Regions from separate parts of the Butyricicoccus sp. OF27-2pH9A genome, predicted to be linked through region 1. Evidence: predicted binding sites of a transcription regulator. Region 1 holds the regulator's gene; the other holds the start of a gene.
What was found. Region 1 encodes LexA, which represses DNA repair genes until DNA is damaged. Its sites were predicted from a motif close to CNAACANNTGTTNG; they were not measured.
Positions count from the first base shown of each region.

Region 2: the regulator LexA is predicted to act here: its motif matches at 13,042-13,055, upstream of recA (recombinase RecA).

Region 1 is NZ_JAQEXK010000002.1:2,701-19,050, forward strand. It holds gene PG722_RS02110 (bifunctional histidine phosphatase family protein/GNAT family N-acetyltransferase) at 1-310, shown strand, start outside; gene glgB (1,4-alpha-glucan branching protein GlgB) at 425-2,179, opposite strand; gene PG722_RS02120 (RNA polymerase sigma factor) at 3,139-3,693, shown strand; gene PG722_RS02125 (hypothetical protein) at 3,686-4,450, shown strand; gene PG722_RS02130 (DAK2 domain-containing protein) at 4,513-6,162, opposite strand; gene PG722_RS02135 (Asp23/Gls24 family envelope stress response protein) at 6,467-6,817, opposite strand; gene lexA (transcriptional repressor LexA) at 7,112-7,702, shown strand; partial or broken gene recG (ATP-dependent DNA helicase RecG) at 8,612-10,666, shown strand; gene secA (preprotein translocase subunit SecA) at 10,735-13,551, opposite strand; gene PG722_RS02155 (hypothetical protein) at 13,672-14,082, opposite strand; gene prfB (peptide chain release factor 2) at 15,049-16,188, opposite strand.
Region 2 is NZ_JAQEXK010000011.1:89,555-105,904, forward strand. It holds gene PG722_RS09525 (penicillin-binding transpeptidase domain-containing protein) at 1-26, shown strand, start outside; gene PG722_RS09530 (tRNA1(Val) (adenine(37)-N6)-methyltransferase) at 40-738, shown strand; gene rsmI (16S rRNA (cytidine(1402)-2'-O)-methyltransferase) at 871-1,719, shown strand; gene PG722_RS09540 (DUF134 domain-containing protein) at 1,765-2,115, opposite strand; gene PG722_RS09545 (NifB/NifX family molybdenum-iron cluster-binding protein) at 2,119-2,511, opposite strand; tRNA gene PG722_RS09550 (tRNA-Thr) at 2,682-2,757, opposite strand; gene rpsF (30S ribosomal protein S6) at 2,944-3,240, shown strand; gene PG722_RS09560 (single-stranded DNA-binding protein) at 3,255-3,746, shown strand; gene rpsR (30S ribosomal protein S18) at 3,768-4,040, shown strand; gene PG722_RS09570 (lysozyme inhibitor LprI family protein) at 4,177-5,511, opposite strand; gene PG722_RS09575 (L,D-transpeptidase family protein) at 5,814-8,618, shown strand; gene PG722_RS09580 (TetR/AcrR family transcriptional regulator) at 8,871-9,437, shown strand; gene trpS (tryptophan--tRNA ligase) at 9,452-10,513, shown strand; gene aguA (agmatine deiminase) at 10,558-11,652, opposite strand; gene PG722_RS09595 (hypothetical protein) at 11,978-12,448, shown strand; gene PG722_RS09600 (metal-dependent transcriptional regulator) at 12,605-12,988, shown strand; gene recA (recombinase RecA) at 13,168-14,340, shown strand; gene PG722_RS09610 (regulatory protein RecX) at 14,340-14,807, shown strand; gene pepF (oligoendopeptidase F) at 15,094-16,350, shown strand, end outside.

The DNA of each region.
Region 1 (16,350 bases):
TTTGGAAAGCGGGGAAGAAGCCGCACTCGTTTACCTGAAAACCTGGTGGGAGGAGCAGCCGGAGATTGGTCTGGTCGGTGGCTTCTGCATTGCCGGTGACTACCGCGGCTGCGGTCTGAGTGGACAGATTCTCGGTCAGGCCATCAGCGTGTACCGTGCGCTCGGCAAGCGCGAGCTGTGTGCTCGTGTTGCCGAGAAAAACATGCGTGCACAAGGTTTTTATCATAAATTCGGTTTTCTGCAGCGCGGCGAGTACCGCGATGAGAACGGACTGCATTATCAGATGGTAAAGCCGATTTCGGTCGAATAAATAGGAAAAGCGCTCTGTTTTTAGCAGAGCGCTTTTTGATTCGCAATGAGAAATTAGCAGTTAGTAATTGCATACGGCAGCGGAAAAGAAATCCTTTTCGGCTGCTTTTCGATTTTACAGCTTGAGCAGAACCGCACTGTATCGCGGCAGCGCAACCGTACACAGACTATCCTTGCGGGAGACGGCAAGCGTCTCTCCGGTGCCGCCGAACTCCGCGGCATTGCTGTCAAGCAGAATCGTAAATTTCGGCAGGGAAGCGGTGAATTTCTGTTCGCTGTCCGCAAAATTGCACAGGGCGAGCAGCGTTTCTCCGTTTGCACGGCGCTCCATGCCGAATACGCAGGGTGCATCCGCATGATTTTCCGCCCACCGGAAATTATCCGGCGCATAATCTGCGTGCAGCGCGGGATTCTCCACATAAGCTTTGCACAGGCTGTGGAAAAAACGGTGGAACGGACGTTCTGCCAGTGCCCAGTCCAGCGTACCGGCTTCGCTCCATTCGTATAGCTGACCCAGCTCGTTGCCCATGAAATTCAGTTTTTTACCCGGATGTGTAAACATATACAGATACATCACGCGCGCCTGCGCATACTTGTCGCATTCGTCCGCGCCCCACATTTTCTGCACGATTGCCGCCTTGCCGTGCACAACCTCGTCATGCGAGAGCGGCAGCAGGTAGTGCTCGTTGGAAAAATAGTGCATCGACCAGAGCAGCTTGCCATGGTCGCGCGGACGCAGATCCGGCTGGGTCTGGCAGAACTCGAGCGTGTCGTGCATCCAGCCGAGATCCCACTTGTAGTCGAAGCCCAAGCCGCCCTCGTCCACCGGACGGGTGACACCGGGATAGGCAGTCGAGTCCTCAGCGATGAGGAGAGCCGAGGGATGGCGGGCTTTCAGACCGCGGTTCATATTTTTAAGGAAGTCGAGCGTGTCGCCGTTGATGCCGCGCGCGGGATCGCCCTGCCAGTAGATCAGGCGCGAGACCGCATCCATGCGCAGACCGTCAAAATGAAACTCAGTGAGCCAGTAATCGGCTGCAGACTGCAGAAAACAGCGTACTTCCCGTCTGGAATGAATGAAATTGTAGCTGCCCCATTCACTTTCACCGACCGCGCTGTGCGGGTACTCGTACAGGTGCGTGCCGTCGTATTTCGCCAGACCGTAGGAGTCCACGGCAAAGTGTACCGGTACAAAATCCATGATCGCACCGATACCGGCATGATGCAGCTTGTCAATCAGCAGTTTCAGCTGCGCCGGCGTGCCGTAGCGCGAGGTCGGGGCAAAAAATCCGGTGTTCTGGTAGCCCCAGGAGCCGTCAAACGGGTGCTCGGACAGCGGCAGAAACTCCACATGCGTGTAGCCGTTTTCCTGCAGATAGGGAATCAGTCGGCGGGCGATTTCATCGTAGGTGTACCAGCCGTTTGCGTCATCCGGATTGCGCATCCACGAGCCGAGGTGCATCTCGTAGATGCTCAGCGGTGCGTCCGGCGAAGCCGTGCGGTCAGCCATCCACGCCTCGTCTGTGAAGCGGTACTCGTCAAGGTCGGTGATAATCGAGCAGCAGGCAGGCCGCAGCTCCATGGCAAAGCCGTAGGGATCGCAGTGCTCGGTGACAGAGCCGTCCGGGCCGTAGATGCGGTATTTGTAAAACTGGCCTGCGCGGGCGTCCGGCACAGAGACCGACCAGAAGCCGCTGCGGCCGTCCTGTACCAGATCGGTCTCGGTCCAGCCGTTGCACGCGCCGGTCAGCGTAATGCGGCTGGCATTGGGCGCAAAGGTACGGAAAACGACAGCGTTTTGCTCTATGTGAGCGCCAAACCAGCGGTAGGCGTCGAAAATTTCTCCTGTGAAGAATTGGTGCTGATTCATGGAAGCACTTCCTTTCTTTTCCCCTAACGAGGGATGGTCGCTTGCGAAGTGAAAGAACTGCGGCGGTTGCGCCGGGGAAACCAAAAGGGTAGACACCTACGGTTTCTACCCTCTTGGGACTCCCGTTTCCCTTGGGGATAGCACGGCGAAAATTAGTGAACTGAGACTATAGAGAACGGCAGAGGATCTTTTCTACCGTAGGACGCGCTTTGCACGTCCATGTATCCGCATATTCGCAGTGTCGGATAGATTACTGCTACACATGCGGTTAAATCTACGCTGGGTGCGGCACAAGGTGAATTGTCCGTAGGGCAAGAGAAGGTCCCCTGGGGGATAACAGTGCCGCACAATTCGTTAGCGTGTTATGATAGACAGGGCCTGCGGAGATAAATTGTAGCGAATACCTAAATTCGCAGGTGCCTTCCGTTACAACGCGCCAAAGGGTTGCGCGACACGGGTATGTCGCGCCTGCGGAGATTGAACCGCCTGTGTAGCAGCAGAGTATCTGGCACTGCGTATAGGCAGGGGAATGGGAGCACACTGTGCTCCCCTACGGAAGAAAAAATCCTCTGCCGTTCCCCTTTTCGGAGCGGTCTCGTCTCTCCGATTTTCGCCGTGCCCTCTAAGGGAAAGAGGAAGATTCACAAGAAGGAGAAAACCGCAGGTTGTCTCCTTCTTGTGCCCTCGCCGGGCAGGCGAGTTAGGTTCGCTTCGCAAGCGACCACACGATACAGCGGCACAATCCAGATTTTATAAATTAAGTATAGAATACATCCACGTTAAACGCAACCGTCAAAACTGTACAAAGTGTCCGTTAAATAAAAATGAACCGGCCCGCCGCTTCGCGGCTCTTATACTCGGGTGCGTCGAAGGACGCGGATTTCACTGAAAATAAAATGAACCGAATCCAAACTGGCTGCTCTTATATACAGACGCACCCAAGGAAAGGATAGAAAGTTATGAACGATAAAGAGCTTGTCAGCCGCATGCAGCACGGCGATATGCAGGCGTTCGACGAGCTGTACGAGCGCTACAAGGACGATGCATACCGCCTTGCGTGCCTGATCACCGGCAGCAGGACGGACGGCGAGGATCTGGCGCAGGAGGCCTTTGTCACCTGTGCGCAGTCCATCAAATCGCTGCGGGACGGCAGCAAATTCCGGCCGTGGCTGCTCAAAACGCTTTCCCGCGCGGCATGGAAGTACTGCCGCAAAGCCAAACGGGAAACGCCGGTCTCAGAGTTTTTTGACGCAGGCGAGAGTGAAAGCGCACTGTCCGCCGTGCTGCGGACGGATGAGCAGCGCCGCCTGTATGCCGCACTCGACACGCTGGACGAAAAACGCCGCGTGACCGTGGTGCTGTATTACTTCGATGATTGCTCGGTGCGCGAGATCGCGCAGGCGACCGGCGTGACCGAGGGAACGGTGAAATCCCGCCTTTTTTCCGCTCGCCGTCATCTGCGGCAGGCGCTGACCGAAGAACGGAAGCCGAAGGAGGCTGCAAATCATGGATGAAATCAAAATGGAACGTGAAATCAAGGAAATGCTGCATCAGTGTGCAGATGAGCTGCATGCACCGGATTCGATGCAGGCGCGCGTCAAATTCGCACTGAACAATGCACCGGCACGCAAGCGTCATCTGTGGAGCAAACGCTTTGTGGCGGTTGCCGCTGTCGCTGCGATTGCGGTGACCGGCGCATTCGCCGCCGGCGGCATGGGCGGCATTTTCAGTGAGGGCTGGTCTGACCAGCGGCTGGATCTGTCGAGCACGCAGGCGCATCTGGCTGATGCAGGTGTAGCGCTCACGCTGCCGGACAAGATTGGCGAGTATACGTTCAGCTACGGCTTTGATGTGGATACCACCGCACAGAACGACATGGGCGAGACCGAAAAAGTCAGCGAGGTGGACGCGACCTACACGAAGGATGGCGCGGAGCTGAATCTGTCCGCACATAAGAGCTACACCGTGTTCACCGAGGACGAGCAGGACAATCCGGTACCGGCAACGACCACCGAGGTAAACGGCGTTACGCTGACCTACCGCGATGCGCACTACCGCTTCGTACCGCCCGACTACGAGAAGTCCGACGAGGAAAAGCAGCAGGAGAAGAACGGCGAACTCGTTATCAGCTACGGCTCGGACGAGGTGGAGGATAAAATGTTCCAGTCCGTACTCTGGGAGCAGGACGGCGTAACGTACCTCATCAGCGGCTTCGACACCGGTCTGGATGCACAGGCGATGTTCGGCATGGCGGCAGAGTTTATTCAGTAAAACCTAACGAAAAAAGCATCGAGAGAGCTTCTCTCGATGCTTTTTTATGCTTTCCGGACGGTTTACTCTACCGAAATGATGTAGTAGTAAACCGGCTGACCGCCGTCGATGACGTTGATCTCCATCTCCTTATTTTCCTTGTGCAGCAGGTTCTCGACCTCAGCGGCCTGCTCCTCGGTAACGCCTTCGCCGAAGATAATGGTTGCAAACGCGCTGTCGTCGGAGACCATCTCGCGCGCCAGCTTCTTGATGACCGAGGTTTCCTTGCCGTTGGCGCACAGCTTACCCTCGCACAGCGACAGATACTCACCCTGCTTGATCTTCTTGCCGTCAAACTCGCTGTCGCGGGCCGCATACGTCACCTGACCGCTGCGGACGTGCTTTGCCGCGTCCAGCATAGCAAGCGCCAGCTCGCTGTCCTGCTCGGCTTCCGGATCGACTGCCAGCATAGCCGAAATGCCCTGCGGGATGGTCTTGGTCGGCACGACGATCACCTTTTTCTCCTCGGAGAGATGAACCGCCTGCTCGGCAGCCATGATGATGTTCTTGTTGTTCGGCAGCACGAAAACGATCTCTGCCGGAACGGCATCGACAGCGTGCAGAATATCGTCGGTGGACGGGTTCATGGTCTGTCCGCCCTGTACGACAACGTCCGCGCCGAGGTCGGTAAACAGGGTTTTGAGACCCTCACCGGCAGCAACGGCTACAAAGCCAAACTTCTTCTCTGCCGGAACGATCACGCGCTCCTTGGGCGCGTCTGCCGTGCCCTCAATTACCTTGGCGGTGTGCTGCTCGCGCATGTTTTCGATCTTAACGGTCAGCAGCGGACCGAATTTCAGACCCTCCTCGAGCGCCTTGTTTGGCTGGTCGGTGTGAACGTGTACCTTGACGATATCATCATCCTCGACAACAACCAGCGAATCGCCGATCTCGTTCAGGATAGAGCGCAGACGGGCAACATTGCGTGCCTTGTCCTTGCGGGATGCGATGAACTCGGTGCAGTAGGTGAAGGTGATGTCCTCGTCGTTGATCGCAGCGAAGTCTGCGGTGGACTTGGTCGGCTCTGCCGCAACAGCACGTTCCTTGTGGATGCCGCGCAGCGCGTCCAGCATGCCCTCGAAGATGGTGATAAAGCCGAAGCCGCCGGCGTCAACCACGCCTGCCTTTTCGAGCACCGGATTCTGATGAACGGTTTCCTCAAGTGCGGTGTGGCCCTGCTCGATGATCGCTGCCAGAACCTGCTCTGCAGTGAGCGTCGGCTCGGCCTGACACAGCTCGACTGCGTGCTGTGCCGCAACGCGCGATACGGTCAGGATGGTGCCCTCAGCGGGCTTCATAACCGCCTTGTAGGCGGTGTCTACGCCCTCGCGCAGCGCAAGCGCGAGTGTGCGGCCGTCGGCCTCGTCAGTCTCGCGCAGCTTTTTCGCCATGCCGCGGAACAGCAGCGACAGGATAACACCCGAGTTGCCGCGCGCGCCGCGCAGCAGCGCGGAAGCGGTCGCGTCCGCCGCTTTGGCGAGGGTCGGCGCGGCGAGCTTTTCCATCTCAGCCATTGCGGAACCCATCGTCATGGACATATTCGTGCCGGTATCGCCGTCCGGTACCGGGAATACGTTCAGTTCGTTTGCCTGTTCCTTCTTTTCTGCAATGGCGAGTGCGCCCTCGATCACCATGGACCGGTACAGCGCACCGTTGATTTTCTGATCTGCCATTTATCTAACTCTCCTAAAAGTAACCGCGCAGTTGCGCGTAATAAGATTTCGGTTTGCTTGCAAACCGTAACCGCATGACGGGATTTCCTTAGGGCAATCCGAGTCATTGGTTCCGTCCGCAGACGTCCGCGGTTGTACCGCGGTATTCAAACAGCGGCGTTATGCCGCAACAAAACCCGCGACATGAGCGTGGGTTTTGTTACTCCGACTCAGCGCCCTTGGGGCGCGTCGTTCGGGTATCGGAAGTCAGTTTCTACGGAACTGACTTCCGTATATAGGGGACTTGCGAAGTCCCCTATAGGTGTCAGTCCGCCTTGATGCTCTCTACATAGATATCGACGTTCTTTACGTCCACACCGGTCAGGCGCTCAACATGATAGCGTACCTCGCCGATGATAGAGCGGCAGACGGTGGCAATATTCACGCCGTGCTCGACTGCAATGTGTAGGTCGATGTTGACACCGCCGTCCACAGCCTCGGTGACCTTTACGCCGCGCGACTGGTTTTCCAGTCCGAGCAGGTGCGCCAGTCCGTCCGACATGGAGCGGATGGTCATGCCTTTGACACCGAAGCAGGAGGATGCTGCGTAACCGGCAATGCCGGCCAGCACCTCGTTGGTAATGTCGATATATCCGAGATCGGTCTTGATGGTCATATAAAAACCTCCCTGCGAGTTAAGGCAGAATGCGTCTGCCCCGCAATAATCAATACTTTTGCTGTTTATATGATATAACAAAATCATGTAAAATACAAGCAATGCGGTGATGAAACTGCGTTATTTTTCAACACGGCGGCAGAAAAATGGATAAAATAAAGGATAGTGTCGATTAACGCGGAAAATTCGTGCAGGTTAATGCAAACAAATGTTTGCTTATTGCAGCGGATTGCGGTATAATAAGGATAAAATTACGAACGTATGTTCCGACGGAAACAGCGAGGAGTGCCGAAAATGAAGAAGATTTCCGCCAAACAACAGCAGATACTGGATTATATAAGCAGTTATTCCCTTGAACACGGCTATCCGCCTTCGGTGCGTGAGATTGGTGCAGAGATGGGACTGCGGTCGCCGTCCACCGTGCATGCGCACCTGAAAAAGCTGCAGGAGGCTGGTTATCTGGAGCCGAATGAGCATAAATCGCGTGCGCTGACGCCGGTCAGCGGCCCTTCCATGGTGCCGCGCGTGCCGATTCTGGGCCGCGTCACCGCCGGTATGCCGATCCTCGCGGTGGAGGAGCATATCGGCTATGTGCCGTTCGAGCCGGCAGCGGGCGGCGGCGAGTATTACGCGCTGCGTATTCGCGGCGATTCGATGATCGGCGTGGGAATTATGGATGATGATCTGGTCATTATCCGGCAGGATGTGCAGGCGCGCAACGGCGATATTGTGATCGCGCTGCTCGAGGATGAGGCCACCTGCAAGACGCTCAACATTACGCCGGACGGTGTATGGCTCATGCCGGAGAATCCGGCGTATCCGCCGATCAATGGCACCGGGTGCCAGATTTTAGGCGTGGTGAAGGCGGTTTACCGCGAGTATTAAGAGCAGCCTTTTTCAGTACCGGCTGAGCGGGGGGACGCGAACTGCCGCAGGCGTGTTCGCCCCTAACGGGCGGGAGGTTTTTCGCTTGAAATCAAGCGGGGACTTCGCCGCGCCCTGCGGCGGGGACGTGCGCTGACGCCGCGCGGGCGCACAAGAGGGTAGACACCTGCGGTTTCCACCCTCTTGTGAATCACCCCTTTCCCTTGGAGGATCTGGCGAAGATTGCCGACATGTGACCGCTCCGAAAAAAGGGAACGGCAGAGGATTTTTTCTACCGTGTCTTTTGCAACCTGTTCGTAGTGTCAGATACCGTTCTGCTACACATGTGGGTTCATCTCCGTAGGCGCAACATGACCGTGTTGCGCAACTCTTTAACACGTTGTACCGCACGGCACCTACGGATTAGGTGTTTGGTACAATTTATCTTCGCAGAAACTGTCTGTAGCAACGCGCTATCGAATTGTGCGGCACTGTAATGCCGCGCCTGCTGGAAATAGCCGATCTGTGCAGCAGAATGGTATCTGACACTGCGAACAGGTTGAGAAATATACGGAAGAAAAAATCCTCTGTCGTACTCTTATTTTCGAAGCTGTCGCCGGTCTCTGGTCTGCGTCAGGCTATCAAATAAGGGAAAGGTAGGAGTCCAAAGAGGAAGGGAAACCGCAGGTGTCCCTTCCTTTTTGTCCCCGCCGCGGACGCGGCAGTCTCCCGCGCTCCGCAGAGCGCAGCTCCTTCGCTGAGGTTCAGCGAAAAACGCTCCGCCCGTTAGGGCGAACCGCCTGCGCGGTTCGTGCGCCTCGGTCAATTGGTGCAGAAAAAGGGTGCCGCCCAGAATGGGCGAACCGCCTGAGCGGTTCGCGCGTCCCGTAAAGCGGGTGCTTTGTAAATCGAAATTCCAAAAGGAGAGTCCACATGCCATCGGTTGATGACAGCATCCAGTTCGTCAGGGGCATCGGCCCGAAAAAGGCGAAGCTGCTCGAAAAACTGCATATACGCACGCTGCGTGACGCGCTCGAGACCTACCCGCGCGACTATGAGGACCGCACCCACATCACGCCGATTGCGGAAATCGACATGGAGGACAAGTACGCCGTGCGCGCGGTGGTCGGCACCGAACCCAAGGTCAACCGTATCCGCAAGGGCCTGACGTTGGTCAAGTGTATGATTTACGATGAAACCGGCACGCTGAACGTCACCTACTTCAACAATCCGTATGCTGCGGCACAGCTGCGCGTGGGACAGGAGTATGTGTTCTACGGCAAGGTGCAAGGATTCGGGCGCGGCCGCACAATGGTTTCCCCGCAGTCGGAGAAGGTCGCACCGGACGCTGACCACCCGGGACGCATTGTGCCGGTCTATCCGTTGACGGCGGGACTGACCCAGCGCGATCTTGAGCGTGTAACCGCTGCCGCTCTCGACACGCTGACCGGTGAATGGCCGGATCCGCTGCCCGAACTTTTGCGGGCGAAATACCGCCTGCCGGATGCAGTAGATGCGCTTTCTGCCATTCACCGACCGAAAACCAAGGACGATGTGGCGCAGGCGCGCCGACGCATGGTATTCGAGGAGCTGTTTTTGCTCTGCTGCGGCCTGCAGCAGCTGAAGGAGCGTCGAAAGGCGGATTCCGGCATTGTTTTCACCTCAAATGGATTGGATTCGTTCTTTGAAGCCCTGCCGTTTACGCCGACCGGTGCACAGCGGCGTGCGATTATGGAGATTGCGGCAGACTGCGCCTCCGGACGGCCTATGAATCGGCTGGTGCAGGGTGATGTCGGCTCAGGCAAGACAGTGGTAGCGGCCGGATTGTGTGCGCTGGCCGCGCAGAACGGCTGGCAGGCGGCTTTCATGGCGCCGACCGAAATCCTCGCCGCGCAGCACGCGGAAACGCTTGCACCCATGCTGGATGAGCTGGGCATCTCGTGCACGCTGCTCACCGGCTCGATGACTGCCGCGCAGAAACGTGCGGCACTGGCCGCCATTGAGACCGGTGCGGCGCAGGTGGTCGTGGGCACGCACGCGCTCATTCAGCAGGGTGTGCAGTTCCACCGGCTGGGTGCCGTTATCGCGGATGAGCAGCACCGGTTCGGTGTGGCGCAGCGTGCCGCGCTGTCCGCGAAAGGCGGCTCGCCGCATGTGCTCGTCATGTCGGCTACGCCGATTCCGCGCACGCTCGCACTCATTATGTACGGCGATCTGGATGTATCCGTGCTGGACGAGATCCCGCCCGGAAGAAGTCCGGTTGAGACCTACGCCGTGGGCGAAAACATGCGCAAACGTATTACTGCCTTCATCGACAAGCAGGTCGGTCTCGGTGGGCAGGCTTACGTCGTGTGTCCACTCATCGAGGACAGCGAAAATGCAGAAACCAAGCTGAAAAGTGCGGAACAGCATGCAAAAGACCTGCAGAAGCTGCTTCCGCACCGGCGCGTGGCTGTACTGCACGGACGGATGAAAAACGCGGAAAAAGATCAGATTATGCGCAATTTTGCAGCGCAGAAATACGATATTCTGGTTGCAACGACGGTTATCGAGGTCGGTGTGGACGTGCCGAACGCCAATCTAATGGTGGTCGAGGACGCAGACCGGTTCGGTCTGTCGCAGCTGCATCAGCTGCGCGGACGTGTCGGCCGCGGTACACGGCAGTCGTACTGCGTGTTCTTCGGCGCGGATAAGGGACAGGTCGCGCGGGAGCGCCTGCGCATCCTGTGCAAAACCGGCGACGGCTTCGAGGTCGCACGCGCAGACCTCGCGCAGCGCGGTCCGGGTGACTTTTTCGGTCAGCGGCAGCACGGCCTGCCCGCACTGCACGTTGCGGATTTGGCGGCTGACCTTGCGCTCATGCAGAACGCCCGCGAGGAAGCGGAAGCGCTGCTGGCCGCCGACCCAACACTCGCCGGCTATCCCATCCTGCTCGACCGTGTGCAGCGTATGTTCGCCGAACAAAATGATGAAGCGTTCAATTAAATAAAAACAGGAGAGAACCTCGGTTCTCTCCTGTTTCAGTCTGTCAATAAAGTCCGGTTTCTCGACAGTTATTTATACGGGTCGTCCGGCTTGAGGTAGCAGCATTTCTTATACTTCTTGCCGCTGCCGCACGGGCACGGATCATTTGGGCCCGGCTTCTTGCCGGCACGCTTGGGCTCTGCCTTGACAGAACCGTCGGTTGCGCCTGCTGCGCCGGTCTCCTTGGCTACCTGCTCACGCTTGGGTTCCTCACGGGTGCGAACCTGTGCAAGGAAGATCATGCGGACGGTATCCTCGCGGATGGAATCGATCATCGCGTCGAACATATCAAAGCCCTCGCGCTTATACTCGACCACCGGATCGTACTGACCGTATGCACGCAGGCCGATGCCGTTGCGCAGCTCGGTCATAGCGTCGATGTGGTCCATCCACTTGCTGTCTACGTTCTTGAGCAGTACAACGCGCTCCAGCTCACGCATGATGGGCGAGCCAAGGGCCTGCTCCTTAGCGTCATAAACCTTATGCGCCTGATCTGCCAGAATGTTGGTCAGCTGGTCAGCGGTCAGGTCGTCGCACTCCTCGGGCGTGAAGGTGCAGTCCTCCGGACGCAGGAATACGCCGATGAACGGACGGCGCGCCTGTTCAACCATCTCGGTCGAAATCAGGTTATGCTCGCCGATGGCGGCATGAACCGCATGGGCGATGGTCTCGTCGATCATCTTGACGATGTTGTCCTTAACGTCCTTGCCCTCGAGCACCTGCAGACGCTGTGCGTAGATGGTCTGACGCTGGGTGTTCAGCACATCGTCATACTCAAGGACGTGCTTACGAACGCCGAAGTTGCGGGATTCGATCTTCTTCTGAGCATTTTCGATCGCGCCGGACAGAATCTTCTGATCGATCGGCTCATCATCGGCAATGCCGAGGGTGTCCATCATGTTCTGGATACGCTCGGAGCCGAACAGACGCATGAGGTCATCCTCCAGCGAAATGTAGAAGCTGGATTCGCCGGGGTCGCCCTGACGACCGGCACGGCCGCGCAGCTGGTTGTCGATTCGGCGGGATTCATGACGCTCGGTGCCGAGGATATACAGACCGCCTGCCGCACGAACCTTTTCGGCTGCCGCGTCGGTCTCGGTCTTGAATTTGCTGTACAGCTCCTCAAACTTGGCACGGATAGCCAGAACCTCCTGATCGTCGGTGTCGGCATGGCCGTTTGCCTCGTAGATCATGTGGTCGATGTAGTCGTGCGCAACGCGCTCGTCCATCTCGCCCTTCTGCACACGGTCCTCGACCTCGTGACGGAGATACTTCTTAATTTCATCCAGCGCCATGGTCTCGGCGTTGCCGCCGAGCATGATATCGGTACCACGGCCTGCCATGTTGGTCGCAATGGTAACTGCGCCCGGCTTGCCGGCCTGTGCAACGATCTCCGCCTCGCGCTCGTGATACTTTGCGTTCAGGACGGTATGCTTGATGCCCTTAGCCTTCAGGATCTTGCTCAGTTCCTCGGACTTTTCGATGGAAACCGTGCCGACCAGAATCGGCTGACCCTTTGCGTGGCACTGCTCAATGCGGGCAATGGTCGCCATGATCTTGCCGCGTTCGTTCTTGTAAACCGCATCCGGATTGTCCTTACGGGCAATCGGCTTGTTGGTCGGGATTTCGATAACGTCCAACTGATAGGTGTGGCGGAACTCCTCCTCCTCGGTCAGTGCGGTACCGGTCATGCCGGACAGCTTGCCGTACAGACGGAAGTAGTTCTGGAAGGTGATGGTTGCCAGCGTCTTGCTCTCGTGCTCGACCTTTACGCCTTCCTTGGCCTCGATCGCCTGATGCAGACCCTCGTTGTAGCGGCGGCCGAACATCAGACGGCCGGTAAACTCATCAACAATGATGACCTGACCGTCACGGACAACGTAATCTACGTCGCGCTGCATAACGCCGCGTGCCTTGATGGCCTGATTGATGTGGTGCTGCAGCGTGGTATTCGCGGGATCGGACAGGTTTTCTACCTTAAAGTAAGCCTCGGCGCGCTTCTGACCGTGGGGGGTCAGCGTCGCGGTCTTTGCCTTTTCATCGACGATGTAATCGGCATCGATGTCGTCCTGCTCCTCCTTGGCATCCACTTCCTTGACGCGCAGGCAGGAAAGCTGAGCGGCAAAGCGGTCAGCAATCTCGTACAGCTGAGAGGACTTCTCGCCCTGACCGGAGATGATCAGCGGGGTACGCGCCTCATCAATCAGGATGGAGTCAACCTCATCGACGATGGCGAACGCATGGTCACGCTGAACCATTGCATTTTTGTAGATCGCCATGTTGTCGCGCAGGTAGTCGAAACCGAACTCGTTGTTCGTGCCGTAGGTAATGTCAGCGGCGTACATCGCCTTGCGGGCCTGCGGCGGGACCTCGTGAATGACAAGGCCAACCTTGAGACCGAGGAAGCGGTATACCTTGCCCATCCACTCACTGTCTCGCTTGGCGAGGTAGTCATTGACGGTGACAATGTGTACGCCCTTGCCGGTCAGTGCGTTCAGATAAGCGGGAAGGGTAGCCACAAGGGTCTTGCCTTCACCGGTCTTCATCTCTGCGATACGGCCCTGATGCAGGACGATACCGCCGATGACCTGTACACGGTAATGACGCATACCGAGTACGCGCCATGCGGCTTCACGGCAGGTGGCAAATGCCTCCGGCAAAAGCTGGTCGAGCGTTTCGCCGTTCTGGTAGCGCTGCTTGAATTCGTCTGTCTTGGCGCGCAGCTCGTCGTCGGTCAGCTTTTTGAACTGCTCTTCGAGTGCGTCCACTTTATCCGCAATGGGGTAGATCTTTTTCAGCTCGTGCGACGAGTGCGTGCCGAAAATTTTGGTCAAAAAATTAGCCATTACTTTTCTTCAGCCTTTCAAAAGGGCGCAATAGCCCCATTTGTTACATATACGATAGTATTATAGCATAAAGTGGACAGAATATAAATAAATTTTTTGTGAATAAGCAAATTGCTGATATTATAAAGCCGTTAAAGCGGCGGCTGTAGCGGCAAACACGGCGTCGGATGGGTCGTTTTCCCGTTCGGACAGGGGATGCCACAGGCGGTCTACACGCGCCATGCCGCCGGAAAGCCAGGTGTAGACTACCACCTGCTCCATGCCGAGCCGCACGCCGGTCAGCCGCAGGTGCATCATGCAGCGGTTCTCGCTCAGATAGATGGGCTGGGTGCGGTGCAGTGCAACGTAGCCGCGCACGTTGGCCCAGCGGTAGATTTCGCTTTCAGCGAGGTCGTGGATGCTGCCGTGCTCACCGAGATGGACGGCGGTGCTGCTCAGCACCAGACTGCGGTCCACCGAGGTGACTTCGTCGTGACCGGTCAGCGGCCGTTCGTCCGCACCAAGCGTGCACAGCGCGATATTGTTGCGCAACGGGTAAAATCGCAGCGGAAGCGCGTTTATTTTAGCCGCTGCGGTGAAAACTGCTGTCTGCGTAAAAACTCCTCCGTTGCGGCGTGATTTTGCACGGATTTATCCACAGACTTGTGGATAATTAGATGACTCCATGCCGGTGCCGCGGAGTGTTATTGTATCACGCGGAATGCGCGGGATTTGTCAAAATGGTAATTTCAGCAAGCGGGATTTTCCGGGTGGAACCTTTTCAGCACCGACTGTGCGGGGAGAACGAACTGCGTGAGCGTGTTCGTTCCTAACGGGCGGGGAGTTTTTTGCTTATATCAAGCGGGGGAGTTGCGCTCTGCGGAGCGCGGGAACGTGCGCTGACGCCGCGCGGGCGCACAAGAGGGATGGACACCAAGGTTTCCACCCCTCTTGTGAATCTCCCCGTTTCCTCTTAGCGTCTGCCTGCCAGAGAGCTGAGACTGTGGGGGAACGGCAGAGGATTTTTTCTACCGTAGGGGAGCACAGTGTGCGCCCATGTCTCGACCTATTCGCAGTGTCAGATAGCGTACTGCTACGCATACGGTTTCATCTACGCAGGCGCGACATAACCGTGTCGCGCAATTTTTGGGCACGTTATACCAGAAGGCACCTGCGAATCTGTCTGTTTGGCACAATTTATCTTCGCGGGTGCTGTCTGTTATAACGCGCTAACGAATCGTGCGGCACTGTTATGCCGCACTCAGCGTAGACTGAACCGTATGTGTAGCAGTAAGGTAACCGAACTGCGAATAGGTAAAAGAAAAGGACGGACCCGAAGTAGGTCCGTCCTTATGAGAGGAAAAATCCTCTGTCGTTCCTCTTTTTCGAAGCGGTCGCCGGTCTCTGGTCTGCGCCAGACTAAGAAATAAAGGAAACGGGATTCACAAGGGTGGAAACCTTGGTGTCCATCCTTGTGCCCACCGCCGTGGGTACGGCGGTAACGCGAAGTGCGGTAAATTACATATTACCGCCCTTGCTGCCTTCCCACACGCCGGTGGCGAGTGCAGACAGGTATGCGTTGATAAAACCGTCAATATCGCCATCCATTACAGCGTTGATATTGGCATTTTCAAAGCCGGTACGCGTATCCTTGGCGAGCGTATACGGCATGAAAACGTAGGAGCGAATCTGGCTGCCCCATTCAATCTTCTGCTGAACGCCCTTGATGTCCGAGATTTTCTCAAGATGCTCGCGCTCCTTGATCTCAACCAGCTTGGAACGCAGCATGCGCAGACAGTTTTCCTTGTTCTGCAGCTGGCTTCGCTCGGTCTGGCAGGCTACAACAATACCGGTCGCCTTATGGATCAGTCGAACCGCAGACGAGGTCTTATTGATGTGCTGACCGCCTGCACCGGACGAACGGTAAACCTGCATTTCGTAATCATCCGGCTTGATCTCAAAGTCCGTGGAGGTATCCGGAATATCCGGAACGACCTCTACCGCCGAGAACGAGGTCTGACGGCGGCCGGATGCATCAAACGGAGAGATACGGACCAGACGGTGTACGCCGTTTTCACCCTTGAGGAAGCCGTAGGCGTTTTCACCCTCGATGAGAATATCGGCAGACTTGATACCCGCGGTATCGCCGTCCTGGTAGTCCATGATCTTATAGGTAAAGCCGTGACGCTCTGCCCAACGGGTGTACATGCGGTACAGCATCGCGCACCAGTCCTGTGCCTCGGTGCCGCCGGCACCGGCATGGAAGGATACGAGTGCGTTGTGGCTGTCGTACTCGCCGGTCAGCAGCGTGCCCAGTTTCTGCTCGGCAATGCCGTCCTCCAGCTCCTTGTAGCCGCTTTCCAGCTCCTCAAGCATGGATTCGTCGTTTTCTTCAATCGCCATTTCGCAGATGGTGAGCAGGTCATCGCACAGCTCGGTCATCTTGTTGTACGCTTCAACCTTGCCCTTGAGCGAGCCCATGCGGGAGACGATCTTCTGGCTCTCCTCCGGATTATCCCAGAAACCCGGCTGAGAGGACTTGATCTCCAGCTCCTCTACCTCACGCTTCGCCTGCTCCAGACCGAGCGAGGTGTACAGCTCCTCAAGCTCGGGCTTGAGGTTGTTCAGCTTGACCTTGTATTCCTCAAATTCCAGCATGAAAATGCTCCTTCACTTTCAGATTGTTCAAAATTTCAGTACCTTATAGTATATAGGTTCACGAGGGACTTGTAAAGATTTTTTCGTGAATTATAGCAGCTTAGATAAATAATGCGGCAAAAGTAGCGTATAAAGCGCGCAAAGAGCAAGGAAATTTTATGA
Region 2 (16,350 bases), on a different contig from region 1:
AGGCGGCGGTCGAGAAAGACTATTAAGGAGAGAGAAATCATGGCGCAAAGCACCGAAATACTCCCTAACGGACTGCAATTATTACAGGACGACCGTTTTTTTAAGCTCGGTCAGGACAGCGTGCTGCTCAGCGCGTTCGCCAAGCCGAGACGCAATGCCAAACTGCTCGACCTCGGCTGCGGCACAGGCGCACTGGCGCTGCTCGTATGGCGTCCGGATCTCAAGATCACCGGACTGGAACTGCAGGACGGCCCGCTCGACCTGTTCCGGCAGTCCATCGCGGCAAACGAGCTGGAAAACGTAACCGCTCTGCAAGGCGACCTCCGGCAGATGCGTACGCTGCTGCCGCACGGCAGTATGGATTACGTCATCTGCAACCCGCCGTATTTCGACCGCAACGCGGGCGCGAATGCGCCGACCGCCGAAAAGCGCACCGCTCGCCAGGATGCCACCTGTTCGGTCGAGGAACTGGCGGTTGCGGCCTCGTTCGTGCTGCATACCGGCGGTAAAGCCACGTTCGTATTCCGGCCGGAGCGGCTGTGGGTGCTGCTCGAAGCGCTCTCGCGCGTGCGGCTCGTGCCGAAAAGAATGCGGTTCGTACACCAGAGCGTGCAGGCGGCGCCAAGCGTCGTCATGGTCGAGTGCCGAAAAGGCGGCAGCGCGGAAGGACTTGTTGTTGAGCCGCCACTGATCGTTGAGAGTGATGAATATTTCCGTATTTACGGAATTGAGAATTAGCGCTATCCTTGCGTGAGTCCCGTCCGCGCTGCGCTGATACGCGCAATGCGCGATGATTTAGCCGCACCTTCATTTCCCATTCTCAATTATCCATTCTCTATTCTCCATTTAAGAAATTCCGGAGGGATTGAATTGTCTACATTATACTTAGTCGCAACGCCGATCGGCAACCTGAGTGATTTATCGCCGCGGGCACGCGAGGTGCTCAGCACAGTGGATTTCATCGCGGCAGAGGATACCCGCGTGACGCAAAAGCTGCTTAACGCCTGCGAATTGCCCAAAAAGCCGATGATCTCGTACTACGAACACAACCGCCGCGCACGCGGTGAAGCGGTTTTGGAGAAGCTGCTCGCCGGTGAGACCTGTGCGCTCGTAACCGATGCGGGCACGCCTGCGGTTTCCGATCCGGGTGAGGATCTGGTCGCGCTGTGCGCCGAGCACGATGTGCCCGTTATCCCGATTCCGGGCTGCTGCGCGGCGGTCTGCGCGCTGGCGGCATCCGGTCTGCCGACCGGACGCTGGTGCTTTGAAGGCTTCCTGTCGGTCAACAAAAAGGCCCGCAGAGAGCATTTGGACGCACTGCAGGGCGAAAAACGCACGATGATCTTCTACGAAGCACCGCACAAGCTGTGTGCAACGCTGCGTGACCTGCGCGACGCCTTCGGCGGCGACCGCCGACTGTCGCTCTCGCGCGAGCTGACCAAGCTGCATGAGCAGACGCTCCGCATGACGCTCGATGCGGCGGTTGCATACTTTGACGCCAATGCGCCGCGCGGCGAGTTCGTGCTCATCCTCGAGGGTGCGCCGGACGAGCCGGAGACCGAGCAGGACGAGGCGGACCGTCTTGCCTCTGCCGCCAAGGCAGTCCGCCGCCGCGTGGAACAGGGCCAGACCCAGAAGGACGCGGTCAAGGCGGTTTCCGCCGAAACCGGCGTAAAGAAAAACGCGCTGTACCGCTATGTACTCGATCACGAAGAATAACGAAAAAACCGTTGCAAAAAGCAACGGTTTTTTCGTTTTCTGCACCTATTCGAGATGTTTCGGACAGCCGCTGCGGCAGCAATGTCCGCGTCCGGGACACTGTGCATGACGCTCGCACAGCGCAACATCGCCGCCCTCGATCACCAGTCGTTTGCCGTTTACAAGGCAATCCGCCAGCTTGCGGCGGGCGTTGTTGTAGATCAGCTGCACCGTTGTGCGGGCCACGCCCATCTGCGCGGCTGCCTGCTCCTGCTGCAGATTTTCCAGATCCAGCAGACGGATGGCTTCATATTCATCCAGCGTCATTTGCACGCACTCTGTCGTACTTTCCTGCGGGGAAAACTCGCTGAACGTCGGCAGACCGCAGATTCTGCGGCACTTTCTTGGTCTCGACATGAATTATTCGTGACAGTGACCGCCGCAGCCGTGGCTGCCGCAGGAATGGCCTTCGCCGTGATCATGGTGCGTGCAGTGCACATTGGGATCAAACGCCAGCGTACCGTTCAGGAAAGCCTGTACTGCCTCATCTGCATTGCCCTGCACGCCGCCGATCAGACGGATATTGGCCTCCGCAAGCGCTGCCTGTGCGCCGCCGCCAATGCCGCCGCAGATCAGCGTATCCACACCAAGCTGTGCCAGCAGGCCGGCCAGCGCACCGTGACCGCTGCCGTTCGTATCCACCACCTGCGCATGCAGCAGCTTACCGCCGGATACCTCGTACAGCTTAAACTGCTCCGTGTGGCCAAAATGCTGGAAAACCTCTCCGTTTTCATAGGTAACTGCGATCTTCATAACCATTTCCTCCGAATCATTTATGGCATATGCCAATAACATTACTTATAGTCTATCACGTTTTTGGCATATGTCAATAATAAGTTTTGGCATACCGCTATCCCATTATATAGAAAGCAGACGCCAATATCCGGATAAAGCAAAAACCCTTCCGAAAATCGGAAGGGTTTTGGAGCTTGTGGCCGGACTCGAACCGGCGACCTGCGCATTACGAATGCGCTGCTCTACCAACTGAGCCACACAAGCACTTATGCGTCCTGCGACGAATCTTTGCCTCGTTCACAGTGTTTTCAGTATATCATGCTTTTGAAAGTTCGTCAATATTTTTTTGAAATTTTTCTTGACATTCTCCGTGTATCCGTTATAATGATATAGTATCCTTGCTCACATCAAAGGATGTGGGCCAAAAGTCCAAAAGGAGGTGCTAAGAATATGGCAAAGATTTCTGGCAAGTACGAGACTATCTTCATCGTTAACCCCAAGCTGGAAGAGGCAGCGGCTACCGCTGTTGTGGACAAGTTCAAGTCTCTCGTTGAGGCGAACGGCACGAACGTAGAGGTCGAGGACTGGGGCAAGCGCCGTCTGGCGTACCCGATCGAGGATCAGACGGAGGGCGTTTACACGCTGGTTCGTTTTGAGTCCAAGCCCGATTTCCCGGCTGAGCTGGACCGTATCTACAAGATCACGGACGGCATCATGCGTTCCATCATCGTCTGCCTGGACGACTAAGGCGGTGAACACCAATGCTCAATAAGGCGATTCTGATGGGTCGTTTGACCCGCGATCCCGAATTGCGCCATACCCAGTCCAACATGGCTGTGTGCTCGTTCTCGCTTGCGATCGACCGTGGTCGCAAGGATCAGAACGGCGAACGCCAGACCGACTTCATCGACTGTGTCGCATGGGGCCGTCAGGCAGAGTTCGTTGCACAGTGGTTCACGAAGGGTTCTATGGCAATCGTAGTCGGCCGTATCCAGTCCCGCCGCTGGCAGGATCAGAACGGCAACAACCGCACTGCAATCGAAGTAAATTGCGACGAGGTTTCCTTCGGTGAAACGAAGAAATCCCGCGATGCCTACAATGCAGGCAATCAGGGCGGTTTTGGCGGCTATGACAACGGATCGCAGATGCGGCCCGAGCCTGCCGCGTCCCAGGTTGCTCCGGCTTTCGATCTCCCTGCAGGAGATTCGGATTTTCAGGAGCTTGCTGATGACGACGGCGATGTCCCATTCTAAACTGAAGGAGGTTACGTGATCATGGAAGAAACCAAGAAGGAATTTACTCCCCGTCCGGAGCGTGCAGAGCGCCCGCAGCGCGGCCGTCGCCGTCGCAAGGTATGCGCATTCTGCGTAGATAAGGTTGCACACGTTGACTATAAAGATGCCGGCAAGCTGAAGAAGTACATGTCCGAGCGCGGCAAGATCCTGCCCCGCCGCATGACCGGTACCTGCGCTGCTCATCAGCGTCAGCTGACCGAGGCTATCAAGCGTGCACGTCACATTGCTCTTCTGCCCTACACCGCAGAGTAAGCAATTCGTTTTTTATAATCAAGGATACGCAAAGCGTCGTTTTCGCAAGAAAGCGGCGCTTTTTTTGCACCCTTGTTTCTCGTTTGCGGCAAACAAAAAGGACGCCTGATGCGTCCTTTTTTCGTTATTCCTGTGTTCAGTTCATCAGATCGAGCAGCTTATAGCAGCGTGTTTTGGTGTAGCTCTGCTTAAAGCTGTAGGATGCAAGCTGCTTTGCGGTGTCATCCTCGGTCTCCTTTGCGGCATTTTCCGCACCGGAATCCCGCTCCTGCACCCACTGCTTGTAGCTTGCCTCCTCGGAAGCGTACTGATCGGCGTTGAGCACGGTCGCAAGGTAGTCGTACATCTCACCCAACAGGTTATCCCATTGCTCAAACGAGCTTGCGGTCATGGCCAGCTCATCCTCCTGGTTGGCTGCCGACGAAATTTTCAGATCGTCACTTTCCAGCTCATCCATCTTTTTGCTGAATGCATCGCGCTGCTCGGCCTTTTTCTGGCTGTTCTCTTCCTGCTGCTTTTCCTGCTGCTGTGCATCGGAAAGCTGCTTCTGCAGCTCCTTGACCTGCTTTTTCTGGTCAGCGGTCAGCGAATCATCATTTGCCAGAGAATCCAACTTGCCGCTGGCGGCATCGTACTTTTTATCGTCCAGATAGCTCTGTGCCTCGTCCAGATCGGAATTGAACTGATCGTCCGACTGAGCAGACTGCGCCTTATCGAGCAAATCCTCGATGGCCTTGTACATCGCGGAATCCGGGTCGGTGACACGGTTCTGCAGCTGCTTGAGCGCCGCAATGGCCTCGGTGTACTGGCCGTTTCCTACATAATCCTCAGCGGACTGATAGTCCTTGATCAGCTGAATGGTCGCATCCAGAGCAGCCGGATCCTTAGCCTCCTCCTGCGCCTTCTGGTAATACGTAAGCGCCTTGTCGAAGTCACCGTGATCCATGTACTTTTCGGCCATGATGAGGTTTTCGTCGGTCTTGTGCGAATTTGCAAAATACCACACACCGCCGCCGATCAAAGCCGCCACGATGATGACCACCAGCGCAATGATCAGGCCGCGTTTTCCCTTGGACGGCTTTTTGTAAACGCGGTCCTTCGGATCAGCCTCGCCGTTGTAGTAGGTCGTGCGGCGCTCGGGCATGCCCGCAGCACGGCGGACCGGCGGCGTGTCGATCGGACGCATGGTATCCTGCGTGGGAATGTTCGGATTCGGGATATTGGGATTGGTGTCTGCCAGCGGATCGGCAACCGTGTCGTCCACCGGAAGCTGCTGCTTTTCATCCCGCATAGCCGCGTCAAACGCGCTGGTGTCAATCGGACCGGTCTCGACAGGGTCCTTCATATCATCCGGCAGGGTGGTAAATACAGCGGTTTCGTCGTTGACACCGGTCTGCTCGACAGCTGCGCCGCAGAAGGGGCAGAATTTGCCGGCGATTGGCAGCTCCTTGCCGCAGTTTTTGCAAAGCATGAGTGATTTCCTCCTTTGAAAAAGGGTCGTTTTTATGCTTATTTTATAGTATAACATGCTGTATTCAGATTGTAAAGCGTGGATAGCTGCTCCCGGCATTGGGATTGCCGCTTGCGAAGCGAGGGACGCTTGCTTACCCTCTTGCCCTCTCGGCGTGGGTACGCCGCCCCCAGCGGGCAGCGAAATGTTTCGGAACTGAAACCTTACTCATCTTGACAAGCTCTGGTCCGGAACGTAAAATATAGGTAATAAAGTAAGGCAGAATGTCCGCATTCTGCAACTGTCAAAAAGGGGATAGTATTTTGAAGTTGACAAAACGCATTTTCAGCGGTCTGCTGGCCGCCATGATGCTGTTCACCACTGCTTTTGCCGTAAATGATTCGGCGACAACCACGGCTGCAAACGCGCTGATGTTTGCACTCAAGCCGATCACCGGCAGCGCGTACGACAGCACTGCTCTCCAGACCGATCTGGCAGCAGCGCAGAAGACCATCTCGCAGCGCATGCAGCTTGAGGGTCTGACCGGCGCGTCTGCCGCCGTTTCCGGCGATGTGATCACCGTTTCCATTCCGAAAACAGCTACCGGCAGCACTGCCGCTTACTGGGCCGCTCGTCTGGGCGACCGCCGTCTGTGCAGTGTAACCGACTTTCTGAACCATGAGTGGCAGTTTGACCGTGCAGATTTTGCCTCTGCCAAGGCAACCACCGAGAACGGCGCAGAAGCCGTTGAGATCGACCTGACCGACTCCGGCAAGACCAAGCTGACCGAGGCCCACAACAAGGTAAAGGCATACCTTGCGGACAGCAAGAACGACGCTGGCAAGGCGCAGTGGCTCATCTTCCACTGGGGCACCACCACCTTCCGCATGCTGGTGGACGACAGCTTCTCCGACAGCAAGCTGGTGATCGGCGGCGATTCCGATCCGCTGCGTGCCGGTGCATCCAAGTACATGCCGCAGTATCTAATGCTCGATCCGCTCCCGTTTGCACTGGAGCAGACCGCCGTTCCGACGACCACCGAGCCGACGACTCCGACCACTCCCACCGAACCCACGACTCCGACTGACCCGACCACACCTTCCGATCCGGCGACCACGGATTTCCCGGACATCGACGGCCACTGGGCTGCCGCTTCGCTGCGCAAGGGTGTTGAGCTGGGTCTTCTGAAGGGCATCAACGGCAAAATTATGCCGAACAACTCGGTCAAGCGTTCCGAAGCTATCGTTATCCTCAACCGCGCACTTGGCGCAGCGCAGGCCGACAGTGTATCCGGTCTGGCTGCCAGCCAGCAGTCCGCATGGTACAGCGCGGATCTGGGCAAGGCCATCCACCTCGGCCTGATTACCGCAAACGACAACCGCAACTTTGACACTGCAGCTACCCGTGCTGAGGCTTTCGTGCTGATGGCTCGTGCGTTCGCATACGACCGCGCAGAGACCGCTGCCGATGAGCTGAGCAGCTTCACCGACACCTCCTCCATGACCACCGAGCAGAAGCAGGCAGCTGCCGCTCTGATCAGCAAGGGCGTTGTAAACGGTACCTCTGCTACCAAGCTGTCTCCGTCGAACAAGCTGACCCGTGCACAGTTCGTCACCATGATTGTGCGCATTGCCGCTGCCACCAACGCAGACAGCGCACCGACCAAGCTGGCCGGCGGCACCGTACTCACCAATCCGAGCATCACTCTGACCGGCGCTGTCGCAGACGGCGACTGGATCTTTGCCGCTCCCACGAATGAGATTTCGCTCGATTCCGTCAGCAGCTCGCACCGCATCGTCCTCAAGGGCGAGGAGCGCGCTGTACTGAATGCTACCAAGCAGACCAGCATTTCCACGCTTGCTGTTGACCCGGCAGGCACGGCGGATGTTAAGATGGACAACACTTCGTCCGTAAACACGCTCGTTATCGCAGGCAAAGGCGGCTCCGTTGGCTACAGCGGCGCAGTCTCCAACATCGAGATCACCGCTTCCGGCCGCACGATCGTGCTCGAAGGCATGACCTCGGATGCCATCACCATTACCGGCAGCAACAACACCATCCTGCTCAAGGGCGACGCGGATACCGTTTCCGTACTGCGCGGCTCCGGCAACCGCATCACGCTGTCCGGCACGGTCGGCACGATGGTTCTGGCCGGCAAGAACACCACGGTTGACGGCACCGGCAAGATCGGCACCGTAGACACCCGCATGGTCGGCTGCACGGTAACGGCTAAGGCCGACCACACGATCGACAACATCGATCCCGGTCTGGATGGCGTTCAGATCACGATGACCGTTCCGGATAAGGTTAAGGCCGGCGGCTCGCTGACTGCCAAGGTCAGCTTCTCCGGCGTAAAGGAAGGCGTTACCTGTACTGCAATCTGGTATCAGGACGGCTCCGCGATCAAGGGCTGCACGAACAACAGCTTCGAGCTGACCAACGGCAAGACCTCCAGCCACACCAGCACTTTCACCTTCACCAAGAATATGAAGACCAGCACGGCGATTGGCTTTAAGCTGCTCTACAACAACCCGTCCACCGGCGAGACCGAGCAGGTTTACGCCCAGAAGACCGTTCCGATCGAGAATTACTCTGCCGAGTGGTATGCACAGCGCGATGCTGCCGCCATCCTCAAGCAGGTATCCTCGGTTTACCGCGGCAACTACACCACGTCCTACGCGGCCAACAACGATTACTCCAAGACCACCAAGGAGGTCTGGATCAACGCCAAGGGCTACTCCAGCAACACCAATTATCTGGTCTGGATCAACCGCGCATACCAGCATGTAAACGTATTCACCGGCTCCAAGGGCAACTGGAAGCTGACCAAGAGCTTTATCGTCGGCACCGGCGCTTCCTCCACCCCGACTCCGGTCGGCGTGACCACCGTCAGCTACAAGCTGAAGGCAGGCTGGACCACCGGTACTTACACAGTTCGTCCGGTTGTAGGCTTCTACCCGGGCACCGGCTACGCGTTCCACTCCCGCCTGTGCTATCCCGGCACCGATACCGAATACGACTTCAGCAGCGGCTATCCGGTTTCGCACGGCTGTGTACGCATGAAGCACAACGACATCAACTGGATTTACAACAACGTACCGATCGGTTCGACTGTCGTAATCTACTAAACCGCAGCTGCAAACACCGATATTCTCCGTTTTTCCGGAGAGTATCGGTGTTTTTTTGCCGCAAAACAGTGTGTACATCATCAACATCCTGTCCTGCACCGCAACGATAAATTCTCACCCTGATAGTGCAATTCGTCATTTTATACGCATTTTTCGCAAATGCGATTGATTATCGTTGTGACATTTTAATGTTGACACCGACAACATCAAGGACTATAATAAACCCATTACAACAAACAACGAGGTGAGAAAATGGCCGATCAGTATCATCACGGAAATCTGAAAAGCAAGCTGCTGGAGGAAGCGGTCACGCTGATCTCGCAGGACGGCCTCGAAAATCTTTCTCTCCGGCGGCTGGCAACGCAGTGCGGCGTGAGTCACAACGCCATCTACCGCCACTTTGACAGCAAGGAGCGCCTGATCGACGCCTGCCGTGCCTACGTCATGCAGGAGCTGACGCGCACACTCGAGCTGACGCTCAGCGGTCTGGACGAAAGCCTGCCGCAGACCATGGAGCAGCTCGGCACCGCCTATCTGGATTTTTACATGCGCAACCCGACGTATTTCAGCGCGTATTTCCGCAACGCATCCCAGAAGCTGACGTTCTCGCTTGAGCCGATCGAGGGCAACTACCCGCCGTTTTCCGTTTTCCGCCGTGTGGCTGTCGCTATCGCGGAAAAGCAAGGCATTCCGCAGGATGAGACACGATGGCGGCTTCTGCGCTACTGGACGATGCTCAACGGCATGTTCGCCATGTGGATTTCCTCCAACGTGGAACTGCCCGAAAACTGGAAAACCTGTCTGAAAAACGAATTTTAAGGGGCGTTTACGATATGAAACAGATCATTCTCACGGGCGACCGCCCGACCGGCAACCTGCATGTCGGCCACTACGTCGGCTCACTGGCCGAGCGCGTGAAGCTGCAGAATTCCAGAAAATATGACGAAATTTACATCATGATTGCGGACGCACAGGCGCTGACCGACAACGCCGAGCACCCGGAGCGCGTGCGCCAGAACATTATGAAGGTCGCGCTGGACTATCTTGCGGTCGGCATTGACCCGGAAAAGTCGAACATCTTCATCCAGTCCATGGTGCCGCAACTGACCGAGCTGACGTTCTACTACATGAATCTTGTCACGGTGTCCCGTGTACAGCGCAACCCTACCGTTAAGGCAGAGATTCAGATGCGCAACTTTGAAGCCAGCATTCCGGTCGGTTTTTTCTGCTATCCGATCAGTCAGGCAGCCGACATCACCGCATTCAACGCTACGGCTGTTCCGGTCGGCGAGGACCAGGAGCCGATGCTCGAGCAGTGCCGTGAAATCGTGCACAAGTTCAACACGGTTTACGGCGAAACGCTGACGATGCCGCAGATTGTTCTTCCGTCCAATAATGCCTGCATGCGTTTGCCCGGCACAGACGGCAAGGCGAAGATGAGCAAGTCGCTCGGCAACTGCATCTACCTTGCGGATCCGGAGGAGGTCGTTCGTGAGAAGATCATGTCCATGTACACCGATCCGGACCACATCCGCGTGCAGGATCCCGGCAAGCTGGAGGGCAATTCCGTGTTCACCTATCTGGATGCGTTCTGCCAGCCGGAGCACTTCGCAGAATTCCTGCCGGACTACCAGAACCTTGACGAGCTGAAAGCGCACTACCAGCGCGGCGGACTCGGCGATGTGAAGGTAAAGAAGTTCCTGAACAACGTCATGCAGTCTCTGCTGTCGCCCATGCGTGAGCGCCGTGCGCAGTGGGAGGGTCGCCTGCCTGAAGTCTACGAGATTCTCAAGAAGGGCAGCGAAATCGCCGCTGAGACCGCTCAGGGCACGCTCGATCGAGTCCGTCACGCGATGAAGATCGACTATTTCACCGATAACGGCCTGCTCAAGTAAAAACAGCAAAATAAAGGACGAACCGCTTGGTTCGTCCTCTATTTTTACACTTTCGGGATTTGCTGGGTCACGCAGTGGATATTGCCGCCGCCAATCAGAATATCGCGGGCAGCAATCGCAACTACCTTGCGGGTCGGGAAAAGCTCCTGCAGGATAGCCTGCGCCTTTTCATCCATCGGGTCACCGAAGGCGGGCATGACAACAGCCTCGTTCGCAATGTAGAAGTTGACGTAGCTTGCCGCCAGACGCTCTCCCGGGGTGCGGGTCGGCTCGCCGTCGCACAGGTCAAGGCCGTCGCACTCCTCTGCGGTGATGGTCACCGGCTTGGGCAGCGGCAACTTGTGCACTCTGATCCTGCGTCCCTTGGCATCGGTCGCAGCTTCCAGTGCATCCAGACTGGCCTTGGAGAGCGCATACTGCGGGTCGGTCTCGTCGTCCGTCCACGCGAGCACAACCTCGCCCGGAGCCGTGAAAGCACATACGTTGTCAACGTGCTCGTTGGTCTCGTCGTTGTAAATACCGCGCGGCAGCCAGATCACCTTGGAAACGCCCAGATAATCGCACAAAACCTGCTCAATTTGAGTCTTTGTGAGATCGGGATTGCGTCCCGCGCTCAGCAGGCAGGCTTCGGTGACGAGCGCGGTGCCCTCGCCGTCCGAGTGGATGGAGCCACCCTCGCAAATGAAATCGCGTTTGTCGTATACGTCGTTGTTCAGCAGGTCGCAGAACTTGCGCGCCACACGGTTGTCCTTCTCCCACGAGGGATACAGGCCGTCCACATCGCCGCCCCACGCGTTAAACCCCCAGTCGATGCCGCGGCGCTCTCCCCTGCCGTTGATAACAAAGGTCGGGCCAACGTCACGCGCCCACGCATCGTCAGTCTCCATCACGACCAGACGAACGCGGTCGGGCAGCTGCGCACGCGCGTTGTCATACTGCCCTTCCGAGCAGAGCACGGTCATGCTTTCGCTTTCGGAAATCGTCTCGATCACACGCAGAAAGGCTTTCCGGGCCGCATAGGCGCCGTACTGCCAGCTGTCGGCGCGTTCCGGCCAGATCATCAGGCAGCCCTCATGCGGTGCAAACTCCGCAGGCATATAAAACCCGTCCTGCGCGGGTGTAGTGTGCAAAATTTTCATGGTATCTCTCCTGTTCGGTGGTACATCAAGAGTACAACATTTTGATTAAATTTGCAATGGTCGTAGGCGGTTTGAAATGAAAAATTGAGAATGGAGAATGGAAAATGAACGTAATATTTAACGGTATGCGGGCGGTCACTGACCGGTCCCTGCGATTACACGATTGCCGATGTTTGAGAGAACGCCATTCTTACCTGATAAATACACCGATTTTCCCCTCACCTGCATTCTCCATTCTCAATTATTCAACTTTCTCTTTATCAACCCCGCAGAATATGGTACACTAAAAATGTATCAACCCATTTCCAAAGGAGAGGTGCATACCATGAATTACGCTTACACCTATACATACACACCGCTTTTCTCAATGATTCTGCCGATTCTGGCACTTTTACTGATTCTTGCGGGCGGCATCGCGCTGTACACGCTGTTTGTCCGCAAGCCGAATCACTACCACGGCGCGGCAGCAAAGCTGCATGATTTTCTCAATTTCCGGCACGCATACACCGAGGGTCTGCTGAAAATCCTGTACTGCATGACGGTCGCTGCGCTGGCTGTTTACAGCGTTATTCTGCTGTTTTTCCACTTTTTCTGGGCGATCCTGCTGTTTATCGTCGGAAATATTGCTGCACGGCTCGGCTATGAATTTATTATGATGCTGTTCAGCATGCACCGCACCCTGCGCAGCATTGACCGCAAAATGCCCGAGCCGCAGCCGTTCGAGCAGCCGGCTCCCGCACCGCAGCACGAGCCGCAGAATACACCGGAAAATCCGCTCCCGCCCGATCAGCCGTAACACAAGCCGCTGTTTCCGCTTGAAATTTGTTCAACGCAGATTGCAAAAACACGCAAGTCATGATAAAATAGATATACTATTACAGAATTTCGCGGCAGGACCAACCCATGTGCTGCCCTACAGAAAAGTGTATCTTAGAAAAAGGAGGTCCGTGCATTGAAAATTCAGGAAAGCGCGGAAAACTACCTGGAAGCCATCCTGGTTCTGACGCAGAAAAATGGACAGGTGCGCTCGATCGACGTTGCGCACTACACCGGCTTTTCCAAGCCGAGCATCAGCCGTGCCGTTGGCCTGCTGCGCGATAACGGTTACGTTTCCATCGACCAGAACGGTCTGCTGGGACTGACCGAATCCGGCATGCAGATTGCCACCAGCATTTACGAGCGCCACACCGTGCTCACCGCGTTCCTCACCGCTCTCGGCGTGGACGCTGAGACCGCCGCTGAGGATGCATGCCGCATCGAGCATGTGCTGAGCGAGGAAACCTTCGACAAGCTTAAGCAGCATGCGAAGGCGTATATCGACGCACAGGGTAAATAAGACCCGTTGAAAATCCTGCCTGAAAAGGCAGGATTTTTTATATCAAATTTTATCGAACAAATTTTCGATAAAATCATTGCATTCAAATCGGCACCCTGTTATAATGGGTGTATCGAATCCGAATACACCGCCGCTCTGCGGCTTGCATATTTGTAACTTTTTCAGGAGGAAATGCTATCATGGCTACCAAAAAGCAGTTGGAACCGGTCGCTCCTGCGGCTGATAAGAAGAAAGCACTTGCCGCTGCGCTCGGTCAGATCGAAAAGCAGTTCGGCAAGGGCTCGGTCATGCGTCTGGGTGAAAACACCGGCATGAACATCGAACACATCCCGACCGGCTCGATCGGTCTGGATCTCGCACTCGGCATCGGCGGTCTGCCGCGCGGCCGAATCATTGAGATCTACGGACCGGAATCCTCCGGTAAGACCACGGTTGCGCTGCACAGCGTTGCAGAGGCACAGAAGCTGGGCGGCACGGCTGCGTTTATCGATGCCGAGCACGCGCTCGACCCGGTTTACGCCAAGGCACTCGGCGTTGACATTGACAGCCTGCTGGTCTCCCAGCCGGACACCGGTGAGCAGGGTCTGGACATTGCGGAAGCGCTTGTGCGCTCGGGCGCGATCGACATCGTGGTTATCGACTCGGTTGCCGCGCTGACACCGCGCGCCGAAATCGAAGGTGAAATGGGCGATTCCTTTGTCGGTCTGCACGCCCGCATGATGAGTCAGGCGATGCGCAAGCTGGCCGGCTCGATCGCCAAGAGCCAGTGCGTAGCCATCTTTATCAACCAGCTGCGTGAGAAGGTCGGCGTCATTTACGGCAATCCGGAGGTTACCACCGGCGGCCGTGCGCTCAAGTTCTATGCGTCTGTCCGCATGGAGGTTCGCCGCGTGGAGCATCTAAAAAACGGCACCGAACTGATCGGCAGCCACACCCGTGTAAAGGTTGTAAAAAACAAGGTCGCTCCCCCGTTCAAGCAGGCTGAGTTCGATATTATGTACGGCGAAGGCATTTCCCGCACGAGCGAGCTGGTCGATCTCGGCGTGGAATTCGGCATCCTCAGCAAATCCGGCGCGTGGTTCTCCATGGGCGATACCCGTCTGGGTCAGGGCCGCGATGCTGCCAAGCAGTATTTCAAGGATCATCCGGACATCGCGGATGACGTACAGAAGCAGATCATGGAAAAGGTTGCCGAGGAGCGCAGCAAGTTGGCGCAGAGCCATGCGGCACGTCCTTCCGCTGCTGTGCCGACCGAGAAGGCCGAAAAGCCTGCGGATAAGGCACCGCGTCCATCGTCCTCCAAGGCAGTCTCCATCGACGCGGACGATTTTGACGACCTCGACGAAGAATAATGAGCGAGGATAAATACCGCGCAGCCCTCGATATGGCGGCAAAACAGCTGTCTTACCGGGCACTGAGTGCGAAAATGCTGCGCGACAAGCTGCTTGCCAAGGGTCATGATGAGGAAGCCGCCGATTACGCGCTTGCGTGGCTGACCGAACGCAGCATGCTCAATGACGAGCTTTTCGCGGAAAGCGTTGTACGCGGCTACACGCGCAAGGGCTACGGCGCGGCACGCATCCGACAGGAGCTGACCCGCCGCGGCATAGACCGCGACGCCGCAGAAGCGGCTATGCAGACCTTCTCCCCGGATGAGGCGCAAATGCTGGCTCTGCTCGAAAAACGCCTGCACGGTGACGTTTCCGATCGAAAAGAGGTCGAAAAAGCCGTTGCGACACTCCAGCGGCGCGGTTTTGCATGGAATGATATCAAGCGCGCACTCGAAACCTACGGCAGTTCGCTGCCGGAGGAAGAATAATTTTTTATTCAAGGGTTTCTATCCTCAAGCGAATCTTTTCGCGCGATAGCGCGCATGAAATAGAATTTGCTGTGCAAATTTCAAAAAAGTCAGGGCATGTACCTGACTTTTTTGACTTATAGAGGGAGAAAGTTTCTGCACAGGAACTTTCGGACGACTCTGGAACGGCCCACGGTCCGTTCCTCTTGTCGGCAAAACGGTAGTTTTGCGACAGGGTCTTGCATGAATCCCGCGGTTGGAGTATCATAATAAGAGGAGAAAACTCTACCGGAAAGGAAGTATTTCCATGGAAAACAATAAAATTCCCGCCCGCGCAGATGTGCCCGCAAAGGACAAATGGGCGATTCAGGATCTGTTTGCGACCGACGATGACTGGCGTGCCGCGTTAGCGAAGGCCAAGGAGTTCATTCCGCGCATCACCGCATTCCGCGGCAGACTGGCCGAAAGCGGCGCTGTTCTGCTGTCTTTTTTCCGTCTGGATGATGAAATCAGCCTTGCATTTGACGCGCTTGTACACTACGCCCAGCGCCGCAGCGATGAGGACACCCGCGTCGCCGCCTATCAGGAGATGGTCAGCCAGGTGACGCGCTTCGCGGTCGAAATTCAGTCTTCCGCCGCGTTTGAGACCCCTGAGCTGCTCGCCATCAGCGATGAGGACATGAACCGTCTGTACGCTGAAGTACCCGAGCTGGAGCTGTACCGCCTGAATATCGACCGCATTCGCCGCCGCCGAGAGCATGTGCTGTCCGACAAGGAGGAGGCAATCCTCGCCGCTGCAGGCGAAATGGCCGCCAGCCCGGATGACATTTACTCCATGCTCAACGACGCTGACCTCAAATTCCCGGACGCAGTGGACAAGGACGACAATAAGCATCCCGTCACGCACGGCACGTTCATCCCGCTGATGCAGTCCTACGACCGTGTGCTGCGAAAGTCCGCGTTCGATTCGCTGTACTCGGTGTACGGCCAGTTCCGCAACACCTCGGCGGCAACGCTGTCCGCGCAGCTCAAGCAGCTACTGTTTTTCGCAAACGTGAGAAAATATCCCTCGACACTGGATGCCGCGCTCGACGGCAACGAGGTGCCGACCGAGATTTACCGCAATCTGATTGATGCAGTACACCGCTCGTTTGCGCCCATGTACCGCTATGTCGCGCTGAGAAAGAAGCTGCTCGGCGTGGACGAGCTGCACATGTACGACCTGTATGTGCCGGTCGTGGACGGCGTGGAAATGAAATTCACGTTCGAGGAGGCCAAGGAGATCGCACTGAAGGCGCTTGCGCCGCTCGGTGAGGACTACCTGAATCTGCTCCGCGAAGGCTTTGCCAACGGCTGGATCGACGTGTACGAGAACGAGGGCAAGCGCTCGGGCGCGTACTCGGCAGGCGCGCGCGTGCACCCGTATGTACTGCTCAACTTCAAGGGCACGCTCGACGACGTGTTCACGCTCGTGCATGAGATGGGCCACTCCATCCACTCGTACCTGTCCAACAAGACCCAGCCGACCGCATACCAGGACTATGTGATCTTTGTTGCCGAGGTT